3 regions of the Rhizobium sp. ZW T2_16 genome follow, and region 1 is predicted to be linked to each of the others. Evidence: predicted binding sites of a transcription regulator. Region 1 holds the regulator's gene; each other region holds the start of a gene.
The links. The regulator PhoB, encoded in region 1, activates phosphate uptake and scavenging genes when phosphate is short. The targets are predictions, from matches to a motif close to TGTCATNNANCTGTCAT.

Region 1 (4,256 bases):
GCGAAAACACGGTGACGGCGCTGATCGGCCCCTCGGGTTGCGGCAAGTCGACCTTCCTGCGCACGCTCAACCGCATGAACGACACGATCGAGGGCTGCCGCGTCACCGGCAAGATCACCCTTGATGAAGATGATATCTACGACAAGGAAATCGATGTCGTGGAACTTCGCGCCCGCGTCGGCATGGTGTTCCAGAAGCCGAACCCGTTCCCGAAGTCGATTTATGAAAACATCGCCTACGGCCCGCGCATCCATGGTCTGGCCCGCAACAAGGCGGATATGGACCAGATCGTCGAAGCCAGCCTTCAGCGCGCCGGCCTCTGGGCGGAAGTCAAGGATCGTCTTCATGAAGGCGGGACCGGTCTCTCCGGTGGTCAGCAGCAGCGTCTCTGCATCGCCCGTGCGGTTGCAGTTTCGCCGGAAGTCATCCTGATGGACGAACCCTGCTCGGCGCTCGACCCGATCGCCACCGCAAAGGTCGAGGAACTGATCCACGAACTGCGCGCCAACTATACGATCGTTATCGTCACCCACTCGATGCAGCAGGCCGCCCGCGTATCCCAGCGTACCGCCATGTTCCACCTTGGCCAGCTGGTCGAAGAGAACGACACGGACAAGATGTTCACCAATCCGGATGACCAGCGCACCCAGGATTACATCATGGGCCGCTTCGGCTGATTGGCCGTTGCCTGTTGCCCGCTGCTACGGATTTTGAGGACAAAGAGATGGTATCAAGTCATATCCTGTCGGCCTACGACGAAGAACTGAAGTATCTGCGCCGCCGCATCTCGGAAATGGGTGGCCTTGCGGAACAGATGTGCGGCGATGCCGTGCGCGCCCTGGTCAATGGTGACTCTGCCCTGGCCCAGAAGGTTATCTCCGACGACGTGATCCTGGATCACGCCGAGCGCGAGATCCAGGACAAGGCGATCGTCACTATCGCCAAGCGTCAGCCGATGGCTGCCGACCTGCGCGAAATCATCGGGACGCTGCGCATCGCAGCCGATCTGGAACGCGTCGGCGATCTCGGCAAGAACACCGCCAAGCGCGTCATTGCGGTTCAGGGCCATGGCGTTCCCCGCAAGCTCGCCCGCGGTCTGGAACACCTCTCCGATCTCGCGGCTGTACAGCTCAAGGAAGTGCTGGATGTCTATGCCAGCCGTTCGGCCGAAAAGGCAGAAGCGATCCGCCTGCGCGACGAAGAAATCGACGCCATGTACACGTCGCTTTTCCGCGAACTCCTGACCTACATGATGGAAGATCCGCGCAACATCACCACCTGCACGCATCTTCTGTTCTGCGCCAAGAACATCGAGCGTATCGGTGACCACGCGACCAACATCGCGGAAACCATCTACTACATGACGACGGGTGCTGTGCCGGAAGGCGAGCGTCCCAAGGACGATACGGCGAACACCGTCGGCGCGATTGCTGACTGATTTTGCCTGTCTGATGGAGTGTATCTAGTATGCAGCCGAGAATTGCGGTCGTGGAAGACGAGGAGGCGCTCAGCGTCCTCCTCCGTTATAATCTCGAAGCCGAAGGCTACGAGGTCGAAACCATTCTGAGAGGTGATGAGGCCGAAATCAGGCTTCAGGAGCGTGCTCCGGATCTTCTGGTTCTCGACTGGATGCTGCCAGGCGTTTCCGGCATCGAATTGTGCCGGCGCCTGCGCATGCGGCCAGAGACCGAGCGCCTGCCGATCATCATGCTGACAGCGCGCGGCGAGGAAAGCGAACGTGTTCGCGGTCTGGCGACCGGTGCCGACGACTATGTCGTCAAGCCGTTCTCGACGCCGGAACTGATGGCGCGTGTCAAGGCGATGTTGCGCCGTGCCAAGCCCGAGGTTCTCTCCAGCGTCTTGAAATGCGGTGATATCGAACTGGATCGCGAGACCCATCGCGTTCATCGCAAGAGCCGTGAAGTACGCCTTGGCCCGACCGAATTCCGTCTCCTGGAATTCCTCATGGTCTCGCCTGGCCGCGTCTTCTCGCGCTCCCAGCTTCTGGATGGCGTCTGGGGCCACGATATCTATGTCGACGAACGCACCGTCGACGTGCATGTCGGCCGCCTGCGCAAGGCGCTGAACTTCTCCAACATGCAGGATGTCATCCGCACCGTTCGCGGTGCCGGCTATTCGATGGAATCCTGATACGCGGGATAGCATCTGGAATGCAGGTTTCTCAGCCCGAGTGCGGTCATCCGCCTCGGGCTGAAGCATTTCAGGCCTTGGCTTCTTCCTGCCACTCAGGCAGCGGAAAGATCCGGTCGTAGGCCAGATTGAAGAAGAACGCATAGACCAGGTAGAACAGGGCGAACGAGATATCCATCACGAGCGCCTGCATCAGGCTCACGCCCAGATACCAAGCGATGAACGGCATGAGCACGATCAGCAGTCCGAGTTCGAACAGCACGGCATGTGCAACGCGCAGCGCCATGGTTTTCTGCGTACCGCCGCGATACGTCTGCATCAGGTGGTCGAAGCCGAGATTGTAGAGATAGTTCCAGCCGGTCGCCAGCGTTGCCGAAACGATCCCGACGACACCGATATGTTCGACCGGTATGCCGAAGACGAAAGAGGCGAGCGGTGTGAAAATCGCAAGCCCGATGATTTCGAAGCTGATTGCGTGACGAATACGGTCGCGTGTCGTGCGCATTTTATACCCCATTGGGTTATCCGGGTCGTCCCGGCATCAATGCCCATTCTGGGGGAGGTCGTCCTCACGCCTTTTCAGATAGGTGTTTGTGGCGCAGGAGGCAAGGCGCAGGCGGGCAAGGCTGCCTTGCAGAACCCGCAGCACGGCAAACAAAAAAGCGGGCCGAAGCCCGCTTGATCGTTGTTTATGGTGCCGAACTTTACGCCCGTGCAGCGCTCGGACGGCGGCGCTCGTTGACCGGCTGGTAGGCGAGCTTCGCATGGTAGGTGCAGTAAGGCGAATTATCCGGGGACTCACAGCCACAGAAGTGGAAATCGTCCGTCAGCGGATCGCCGACGGGCCACTTGCAGGTGCGTTCGGTCAATTCGGTCAGCGCCAGCTTGCGGGAAATCGGCAGGACAACGTTGGAAGCGGGACGGTAGACCAGTTCCTGCGAAGCCTCGAACTCGACCTCTTCCTTGAGCGCGGTTGCGCCGACCGGACGGGCGACCGGGCGTGCTGCCGGACGGGTGGCGAATGTCTGCTGGGGACGGGAAGTAGTTGCTGCTGGGCGCTTTGCCGTACGGTTCGTCGCGATTGTGCCGCCCGCCTTTGCGCGGCCCGGCAGGTTGAGGCGATGGACCTTGCCGATCACGGCATTGCGGCTTACGCCTCCAAGTTGTGCGGCGATCTGGCTGGCGCTCAAGCCTTCCGACCACAACCTTTTCAGTTTTTCAACGCGCTCGTCCGTCCAGTTCATGCCCGTTCTCCGCCTTTGAACGTTGGTGGCATGCAGAATCCCTCACCAATGTCGCGCGATACATCTCGCAACAGGCACTATATCTATGCTTTTGGTGACTAGTTCCGCCGCATGCAGTCTAGTAATTGATCTTTAACCTAGAGGTCCGCAGACTCCGTGACAAGAGTCCCCGGAATCGCCACGAATCGATTTCCCGGTTTTCCCCAACTTGCTTTCCGGGAGAGTCATTTTTGTCACAGCTGTCGGCAGGGTTGCGTCCTTGCAGCAAAATGCCTTGAAGCCCCAGATTTCCGTGAGTTTTATTGACATCACATGGATGAGTGGCGATAGTGCCGCGGCCGCCCCGAGGGCGGCATTTTGATTTTTTGAATATCCGCAATCGGATGCATTAGGAGTGAGCCGCCATGGCTGAATCTGCGCTTTTCGACACCTTTGCCCGGGCCCCGCTGCGCTTTGAGCGTGGCGAAGGCGTTTGGCTTGTGACGGAAAGCGGCGAGCGATATCTCGACTTCGGTGCGGGTGTCGCTGTCACGTCCTGCGGCCATGCCAATCCGCATCTGGTCGAAGCGCTGAAATCGCAGGCCGAGAAGGTCTGGCATCTGTCCAATCTTTATGAAATCCCGGAGCAGGAGCGCTTGGCGCGCCGTCTGGTCGACGCAACCTTTGCGGACAAGGCCTTCTTCACCAATTCGGGTGCGGAAGCGCTGGAATGCGCAATCAAGACGGCCCGCCGTTATCACTATTCCAAGGGGCACCTGGAAAAGTTCCATATCATCACCTTTGAAGGTGCCTTCCACGGCCGGACGATCGCAACGATCGCAGCCGGCGGCCAGGAAAAATATATGGAAGGCTTCGGCCCCA
Region 2 (4,256 bases), on a different contig from region 1:
GGACATGCCGTTTGCGAGCCTTCCATTGGTCTCGACCGTGAAAGAGATCACGACGGGCAGCCCTGTCTCCCTGGCAGCCCGCACGATACCGATCGCCTCTTCGGTCGTGTTGATCGTCATGGCGCTCAGCATATCAACCGGTGTTTCGGCAAAGGCATCGATCTGATGGGCGTGATAATCCTCCGCCTCGGCCACGGACATCCGGCCCTGCTTGTAGGCGTCTCCCCGCGGCCCGATCACGCCGTTGAGCAGAATGGGCATACCCGGCCTTTGCCATTTTTCCCGCAAGCCAGCGACATAGTCGACGGAGCGAATATTGAGCGCCCAGAGTGCAGCAAGATCATATCCGAGCTTTGCCGCCCAGTCCGGGTTGGCCCGCCAGGTCGGTGTATCGAGCAGGAAACCCCGCCCATACTTCCGTGCGAGCGATAGATAGGCCTCATAATAAGCATCCAGCTCGGCGCGCCCGCTGGCATCATCGATGAGCGGGAAGGACGCGAAAAACGGCAGTTCCAGACCACGGTGGAAGATCAGCGTCGTCTCCAGCCCGCCATCGGTCAGATATATCTCTTGCCCCAGATGCGGCAGGCGTTGGCGATCGTTTTTCATCGTCATCTCCTGTGATATGATCGCCGCGGCGCGAAAACAGGCATGTCCCGAAGCTGCAGCTTGCCCGTTTGTTTTGCGCCCGGTGGACGCTTTGATCTACGCGGCTTGCGGTACAGCACGGCAACATATCGAAAACGTGAGCTCGCTCAGGGGGATACCATGTCCCGAAAGACCGAGGATTTGGCCGGGCAAGGCCTGGATGGCGCAAAAACCGTACCTCCGGTACAGTTTTCCTACGCCCGCGTACCGAAAAAGGGTGAAGCAACTCGCGAGCGAATCCTCGAGGTCGCGCAGATATCCGTGCTGTCCAAGGGCTTTGCCGCGACCTCGATCGAAGAAGTCATCGCTGAAGCCGGTATCACCAAGAGCGGTTTTTTCTACCACTTCCACGACAAGAACGAACTCGCCCGCGAGATGCTGCGCCGCTACGTGACCGAGAACGACCGCCTCTTCGACGACATTTTCGACCGCGGGCGAGAACTCGCGGATGATCCGCTACAGGCTTTCCTGATTGGCCTCAAACTGCTGTCGGAACTGGCGCGCGACCTGCCGGGCGTGCATCCTGGCTGCATCATCGCTTCTATCTGTTATCAGGAGCGATTGTTCGATCGCGAGATCCACATGCTTAACGCCAGCTCTGTTGCCTCATGGAACAGGCGCTTCCTCGGTTATCTGGAAGAGATCGCCGCGGTGCACCCGCCGCAGGAGCCGATAGAACTGAAGGATCTCGCCAACATGCTGTCATGCACCTTCGATGGTGCCATCATCATGTCCAAGGTCCTGAACGATCCGACCCATCTGGAGCGGCAGATCCTGAGCTACCGCACCTTCATCAAACTGCTGTTCAGCCAGCAACAGCCGGATCGGCCAGCCTGAAGCAGTACTCAGGCGATCTTGCGGGCTGCCACACGGCCCATCGGGTGCAGCGAATGAACCTGAAGCGGCGCACCCGGCTCTTCTTCGACGAACAGCGCCAGGTTGGCGACCTCGACCGGCTTTGTCAGATAGGGCGAGAAATAATCTCTCAGTGCCGGTTCGATAAAGGTGCTGTCGCGCGGCAGGAGCGGCCCCGTCAGCGCCATGTGGAAACGGAACTCGTCCATTACGTAAGGATGGCCCCAGCGATAGAGATTGGCGAATTGCGGAGCCGAGAGATCGCCCGGATCGCTGCGCTCGAATTCCGCATCCGACAACGGTGCGCGAAATACGTCGAACTCCTGCACGACTGCGCAGGCAAACAGTCGCATCCGTTCACAGGGAATTTCCGGCACGAGGCCGAAGAAATTGCCGAGCCTTGCCACTTCCAGTGGTGGCAGCTGGAATGGCTCGTGAGAGCCTGCAAACCGCATCAGGTGCCGCAGCAGCATGGGCTCGCTGATCTCGGGCGCAAGCCGGAAGGGTGCCTTCAATGCAGCGTGAAACCCGCTGCGGCGCGGGATGGCGGTGTGAAAGGAGATCTCGTGAAGACCGACGCCACGAATGGCAGGCGGCTCGGTAGCGTCTCCGGAAAAGGCGTTACGGCCGAGCCATTGCGACGCGGCGAGCGTCAGCGGATCATGTGCCGGTGGCGTGAAATATATGGCATAGCGCATGCGTCACCTTCTCGTGCATCCCTGTCAACCGCCCTGTTTAATTACGCATTTGCTTATTCAGTCCCTGATCAGGGACCTATGCGATTTGCGTGACAGATTAACGACGAAGATGAAGAAGATTCGCGTTTAGCGCGAAGCGACCGAAAGGTGGTTCTCCAGCAAAAACGATGCAGGAACCGGCATTATCCTGCCGGAAACGGCATCAAGCGCAGCCGCGGCCAGAAGATGCGCCACCCCGAAACTGACCTTGAAGCCCCCCGTCAGCGCGATCACGTTCGCGTTGTCCGGATGCGGCCCGACCATCGGGTCGCGATCGATCGCCTTTGGGCGCAGGCCGGCCCATCGTTCCACAACCGGAGCATCGCTGAGCGACGGCACGAGCGCCCTCGCCTTTGCAACGAGATCCTCAAGCTGATGATCGGTGGAGTACGGTTCGTCAAAAGCCTCCTCGCTGGTGCTGCCGAGCGCGATATCGCCATTGTCATGCGGCACGAGATAGAGACCATTGAGATAAAGAAGCGGCAGGTCCGGATCGGCCCCGGCCCTCAGCAGTGCCGCCTGTCCCTTGACCGGCTGGCCGATCGGTTGTGGCAGCGGATCGGACAAGCCCTCGATCAGCGGAAAAGCCTGATGGCCGGCGGCGACAATGCAGGCACCGAAGGCGATGCTCGTTCCATCGGCAAATTCCACACGGCTCGATGCGCCGTCGATGCGCGAGGCTGAAAGCCCCTCCACCACGGTAACGTGACGGCCGGCATTGAGGCTTGCGCCAAGCGCCTCGGTCAGCTTGCGCGGCGAGACCCTGGCGGCAAAAGTATCGTGCACAATGCCGGCCTCGCAGAACGAGGCATCCGGCCAGCCGGGATGCGGTGTCTGGTCGGCAACATGCCAGTGAAAGCGACGACCGGCCTGATCCCAGTGCGTGGCCGCGTCTTCGGAATGGCGAAACGCGATCGCCCGCAGATGCGATTTCGGCAATGGGATCAGGCGACCGGTGCGGCGATAACCGCATGAAAGCCCCGTATCGGCCTCGATTTGCGCCACCTCGTCCTCGAGGGAAAGCAGCGCGTCGAACTGGAACTGTTTCTTGTCGTTCCACTTGTCCGGCATATGCGGCATCAGCGCACCGAGCAGCCCGCCGCTCGTGCCGTGGCCGAGTTTTCCGCTGTCGACGAGCACGGTGCGGATGCCAAGCCGCTCGGCCTTTACCGCGGCCCACAGGCCCATGATGCCGCCGCCGAGGATGACCAGATCGGCAAAGGCCGGAAGGGTTGCCGCGCCACGCGCAGAACCGATAGTCCGCTCTCCAGATTGACCGCCGGCGCCAGCCGGATTATCCGCATTGCTCATGAGCGACAATGATCCCGAATTGAAGACAGTTGAGGGCGAAAGCCCGGCATTCCAGACACTCGACTGGCACGAAGGCGATATGCCGTATTCCCAGGAATTTGGCGATCACTTTTATTGCCGCACCGACGGGCGGCTGGAATGCGGCCACGTCTTCCTTTCCGGCAACGGCCTGCCGGAGCGATGGGAGACAATGTCTCCGACCGGAGATGGATTTCGTATCGGCGAACTCGGTTTCGGCACCGGCCTGAATTTCTGTGAGACCTGGCGGCAGTGGAAACTCACGCGCAAGCCGGGCACGCATCTGCACTTCACCTCGTTCGAACTTTACCCGATGAAGCGCGACGAGATCGATCGCGCGCTCTCCCGCTGGCCACAAATCGATGCTGAGCGGCAGGCGCTTGTTGCGGCATGGCCGGATGAGCCGACCGGTCATGTCACATTTGCGCTCGACGAACAGACGCGCCTGACCGTTGTCTGCGGCGCAGCATTCGATGGCGTCACGGCGTCGGAGCCTGATTTCGATGCGTGGTTCCTCGATGGCTTCGCCCCGTCACGCAATCCCGCCATGTGGTCGCCCGAACTGATGCAGGCGCTGTTTGATCGCACCAGACCGGGCGGCGGCTTCGCCACCTATGCCGCTGCGGGCTTCGTCCGTCGCAACCTCGGCGCCGCCGGCTTCATCGTCGAACGCCGTTCCGGTTTTGC
Region 3 (4,256 bases), on a different contig from region 1:
CCCTCTGACCGGTCCAATCTTGAACATTTACACTACAGCGCAATGCATCGCCGCTGATCGATTTTATTCTTGAAGACTCTCTCTGGAGCCTAGTTTTTCCCAGTGGCTTAAAACCTCCGTGATGTAGGAGACGGCGACATGTTCGATCAACCTGACGGCTGGAGAGCAACAAAACCGAACGAACGCGCACTTTTGATGCATCTGCTGCGGGGCGATTTTCAAGGAAAGGCAGAAATTCTCCAGCAGATGGCGTCGCTGCAAGTGATGTCCATCGACCAGAAAGGAAGCCTGAAGCTTAGCACTGACGGGCCTCTGGCTGACGTGAAGGACAATGATGCCCCGTCGCCGCGCGCAAACGACTTCATACCCGTTGAAGGCTTCTATGATGATGGCACTTCAGATGGTTGGAGCCCCATTCGCATGGCAAGATTAGTCAGACTGGCACTGCATGTGACGAATGGTAGAATATCCGAACTCGAAATCTACAAAGAGGACGGGAGCCCGTTCATAATGGATCCATACGAAGTCGACCTTAAGAAGGTACATTTCTACTGACGCGCTTGTCACGTTTGACGACACCTAGTTCATGCACCTAGTCTGACGCCAGGGAGAGACGTGATGATCCGCAGAGACTTCGATCCTGACACCGTCATGCCCGATGGCAGACCGCCCGCCAAAGGCATGGTTTTCGATCCCAAGGCAGAGGGCGCGTGGCGCGGTTCGTTGCACGGCGAAGTGATCAACGGTCCGGTTACCGTTCTCGCCTATGGCAATGATACGCCCGGACAGGGGCCGAAGCTGCATGTCCACCCCTATGACGAAACCTTCATCGTCATCGCCGGGAGAGCGAGGTTCTTTGTCGGTGACGACGTGATCGAGGCTGGCGCGGGAGAAGCAGTTCTCGGCCCGGCGGGCATTCCGCACAGGTTCGAAAATCTCGGCCCCGGACGCCTGCAGACGATCGACATTCATCATTCGCCCAGATGGATCCAGACGGACCTGGATTGAGAAATCAGGCCGCTTCCTTGCGAATCGCTTCTTGCGCAGCCTGCCTTTTCTCCTGAAACCTAGCCAGACGCGAGCGCTTGACCGGACGCATCGAAAACACCGCGTCATGGAGCACCGTCAGCAGGTCCTTGCGTTCCTTGATGCTGGAAAGTTCTTCCCAGGTCATCATCGCCCCGACACGCGCCCGGATCGAGCTGCCGGAAAGCCGCTTGAACTCGCGGATCAGCAATGACAGCCTGAGCGTCAGCGACAGCTTGCTCGCAATGTGGAAGAGCGGGCCGTTCTGGCCTTCGAAATAGATCGGCACGACATTGGCCTTGGCGGTCTGCACCAGCTTTGCCGCAAAAATCTTCCAGGGAAGATCCTGCGCCATGCCGAAACCCTTCTTCGCGGTGGCGACGCCGCCGGCTGGAAAGATGATGATCGTCACGCCTTCCTTCAGAAGCTTCAGCGCTTCGTGGCGGGTCTGCATGTTGATCGCCAGCGCTTCCTTCGTTTCCTCGAAGGAGACAGGCAGCGAATAGGGCGCCATTTCCGGCACCTTCAGCAGTTCGTCATTGATCAGGACACGGAACGGTCGGCCAAGCTGTTCGGCCATGGCCAGAACAGCAATTCCGTCGCCGATGCCGAACGGATGGTTGGCGACGATGACGAGCGGACGCCCGTGCTCGACAACAGGCAGCCACTCCCCCTGCACGTCGAGTTCGACATCGATGAGATCGAGCATCTTGCCGAACACGCGATCGGTCTTGCCGACGATGTCCTTGCGCCAGATGTCATAGAGGCGGGCATAACGGTCGCGGCCGGATAGTCCCTCGATGGAGCGGATAAACCAACGCTTGAGGCGCGGATCGCGCTCGTTGGCGTAAGAGAGTTCCTTGAAGCGCATTCTGTCTCCGCGGAAGCTCCGCCCATTCATCACGAGCTTATAATATTTCAGTCCGATGACAATATTCTGACAGCGCCCGTGCATGACGGGCGCTGTCGATGTTTCAAAGATCAGGCAGCCTTGACCTTGGCAGCCTTGCGGCGCTTGACGTCCGGCGGCGTAGCTTCATCGACCAGCGAGGCAAGTGCCTCGTCGAGCGACATGGCCGTCTGCGCTTGCGAGCCGAGGCGACGGATGTTGACCGAACGCTGCTCTGCTTCCTGACGGCCGCAGACGATGATCACCGGAACCTTGGCAACTGAATGCTCTCGGACCTTGTAGTTGATCTTTTCGTTGCGGAAGTCGGTTTCGACCTGCAGGCCGGCCTCGCGCAGCGCTTCCGCAACCTCGCGACCGTAGTCGTCGGCATCAGACGTGATGGTTGCAACGACGACCTGCGTCGGCGCGAACCACAGCGGCATATGGCCCGCGAAGTTTTCGATCAGGATGCCGAGGAAACGTTCCATCGAGCCGCAGATGGCGCGGTGGATCATCACCGGCTGCGTCTTTTCCGAGTTCTGGTCGATATAGAAGGCGCCGAAACGTTCCGGCAGGTTGAAGTCGACCTGCGTCGTGCCGCACTGCCATTCACGGCCAATCGCGTCCTTCAGCGTATATTCGAACTTCGGACCGTAGAACGCGCCCTCGCCCGGCAGGATGCCGGTTTTGATGCGGCCGCCCGACTGTTCCTCGATCGTCTTCAACACATCCGTCATCACGCTTTCGGCGCGATCCCACAGAGCGTCGGTGCCGACGCGCTTTTCAGGACGCATGGACAGTTTGACGACGACTTCCTCGAAGCCGAAATCTTCATAGACCGACAGGATCAGCGCGTTGATGCGCAGGCATTCCGCCGCCAGCTGTTCGTCGGTGCAGAAGACGTGCGCATCGTCCTGCGTGAAGCCGCGCACGCGCATCAGGCCGTGAAGCGCGCCCGAAGCTTCGTAGCGATGCACGAGACCGAATTCCGCAAGACGGATCGGCAGTTCGCGGTAAGACTTCAGACCATGCTTGAAGATCTGCACGTGACCCGGGCAGTTCATCGGCTTCAGCGCGAAGACGCGGTTATCCGCCTCCTCGTCCTTCGGGTGAGTGAAGGCGTAGGCGGATTTTACCGCGAACATGTTTTCCTGGTACCAGCCCCAGTGACCCGAGGTTTCCCAAAGCGAGGCGTCAAGCACCTGCGGTGCATTGACCTCTTCATAGGTGCCGGCCAGACGGCGGCGCATATAGGCCGTCAGCGTCTGGAACATGCGCCAGCCCTTGCCGTGCCAGAACACCACGCCCGGACCTTCTTCCTGGAAATGGAAGAGATCCATTTCGCGGCCGAGCTTGCGGTGATCGCGCTTTTCGGCTTCGGCGAGAACGTGGAGATACTGGTCCAGTTCTTCCTGGGTCGCCCAGGCCGTACCGTAGATGCGCGTCAGCATGGGCTTGGTGGAATCGCCGCGCCAGTATGCGCCGGCAACCTTCATCAGCTTGAAGGCAGTGCCGATCTGGCCAGTCGAGGCCATGTGCGGACCACGGCAGAGGTCGAACCAGCCGCCCTGATTGTAGATCTTCAGCTCCTGGCCTTCCGGGATCATGTCGACCAGCTCGACCTTGTAGGCCTCGCCCTTGTCGGCAAACACGTCCTTCGCCTTTTCGCGCGACCAGATCTCCTTGGTGAAGGCGGCATTCTTCTGAATGATCTCCTTCATCTTCTTTTCGATCTTCGGCAGATCTTCGGGCGTGAAGGGCCAGTCTTCGCGGCTGTCCGGGTGGACGCGCTTGAAGTCGTAGTAGAAACCGTTCTCGATAACCGGGCCGATCGTCACCTGGGTGCCAGGCCACAGGTCCTGCACGGCCTCGGCCATGACGTGAGCGGCATCGTGGCGGATGAGTTCCAGCGCGCGCGGATCGGTGCGCGTGACGATCTCGATCTTGCCATCGGTGACGGGATCGGAGAGATCGCGCAACTCGCCATCGAGCGCGATTGCGACGGCCTTCTTGGCCAGCGACTTGGAAATGGATTCGGCAACGGCAAAACCGGTCGTGCCCGCGTCGAACGCGCGAACGGAGCCATCGGGAAATGTAAGGGAAACGGACATCTGAATTCTCCTGTCCAGTCCCGCCAACGAATGCGGGTGGTCAAAAAAGGACCGCGGCGGCTTTGGCCGAAGCGGCATCGAACGCGTGCGTGATAGTCAAAAATCGCGGCGGAGTAAAGATTACGAGGCCTTTCGGCCCCAGCGCCAAAGCCGCCACGGCATCCATTGCCGATAACCGGCTTCAAGCGCTTCCGGCACCGGATCGAGCCCGCTCGTGCCGCCTGGCCCGC

Region 2: ACI3K0_RS03195 (DUF1045 domain-containing protein) is a predicted target of PhoB. The motif match lies at 2,291-2,307, and genes of this name have one in related genera.
Region 3: ACI3K0_RS00720 (1-acyl-sn-glycerol-3-phosphate acyltransferase) is a predicted target of PhoB. The motif match lies at 1,942-1,958, and genes of this name have one in related genera.

What each region holds. Positions count from the first base shown of each region.
Region 1 is NZ_JBJDRG010000003.1:172,636-176,891, reverse strand. It holds gene pstB (phosphate ABC transporter ATP-binding protein PstB) at 1-677, shown strand, start outside; gene phoU (phosphate signaling complex protein PhoU) at 725-1,438, shown strand; gene phoB (phosphate regulon transcriptional regulator PhoB) at 1,468-2,151, shown strand; gene ACI3K0_RS10760 (PACE efflux transporter) at 2,222-2,656, opposite strand; gene ACI3K0_RS10755 (GcrA family cell cycle regulator) at 2,856-3,395, opposite strand; gene ACI3K0_RS10750 (aspartate aminotransferase family protein) at 3,800-4,256, shown strand, end outside.
Region 2 is NZ_JBJDRG010000001.1:659,221-663,476, forward strand. It holds gene ACI3K0_RS03185 (homocysteine S-methyltransferase family protein) at 1-609, opposite strand, end outside; gene ACI3K0_RS03190 (TetR/AcrR family transcriptional regulator) at 769-1,485, shown strand; gene ACI3K0_RS03195 (DUF1045 domain-containing protein) at 1,494-2,201, opposite strand; gene ACI3K0_RS03200 (FAD-binding oxidoreductase) at 2,328-3,551, opposite strand; gene mnmD (tRNA (5-methylaminomethyl-2-thiouridine)(34)-methyltransferase MnmD) at 3,550-4,256, shown strand, end outside.
Region 3 is NZ_JBJDRG010000001.1:160,942-165,197, forward strand. It holds gene ACI3K0_RS00710 (hypothetical protein) at 139-555, shown strand; gene ACI3K0_RS00715 (cupin domain-containing protein) at 619-1,008, shown strand; gene ACI3K0_RS00720 (1-acyl-sn-glycerol-3-phosphate acyltransferase) at 1,013-1,897, opposite strand; gene thrS (threonine--tRNA ligase) at 2,008-4,026, opposite strand; gene yidD (membrane protein insertion efficiency factor YidD) at 4,147-4,256, opposite strand, start outside.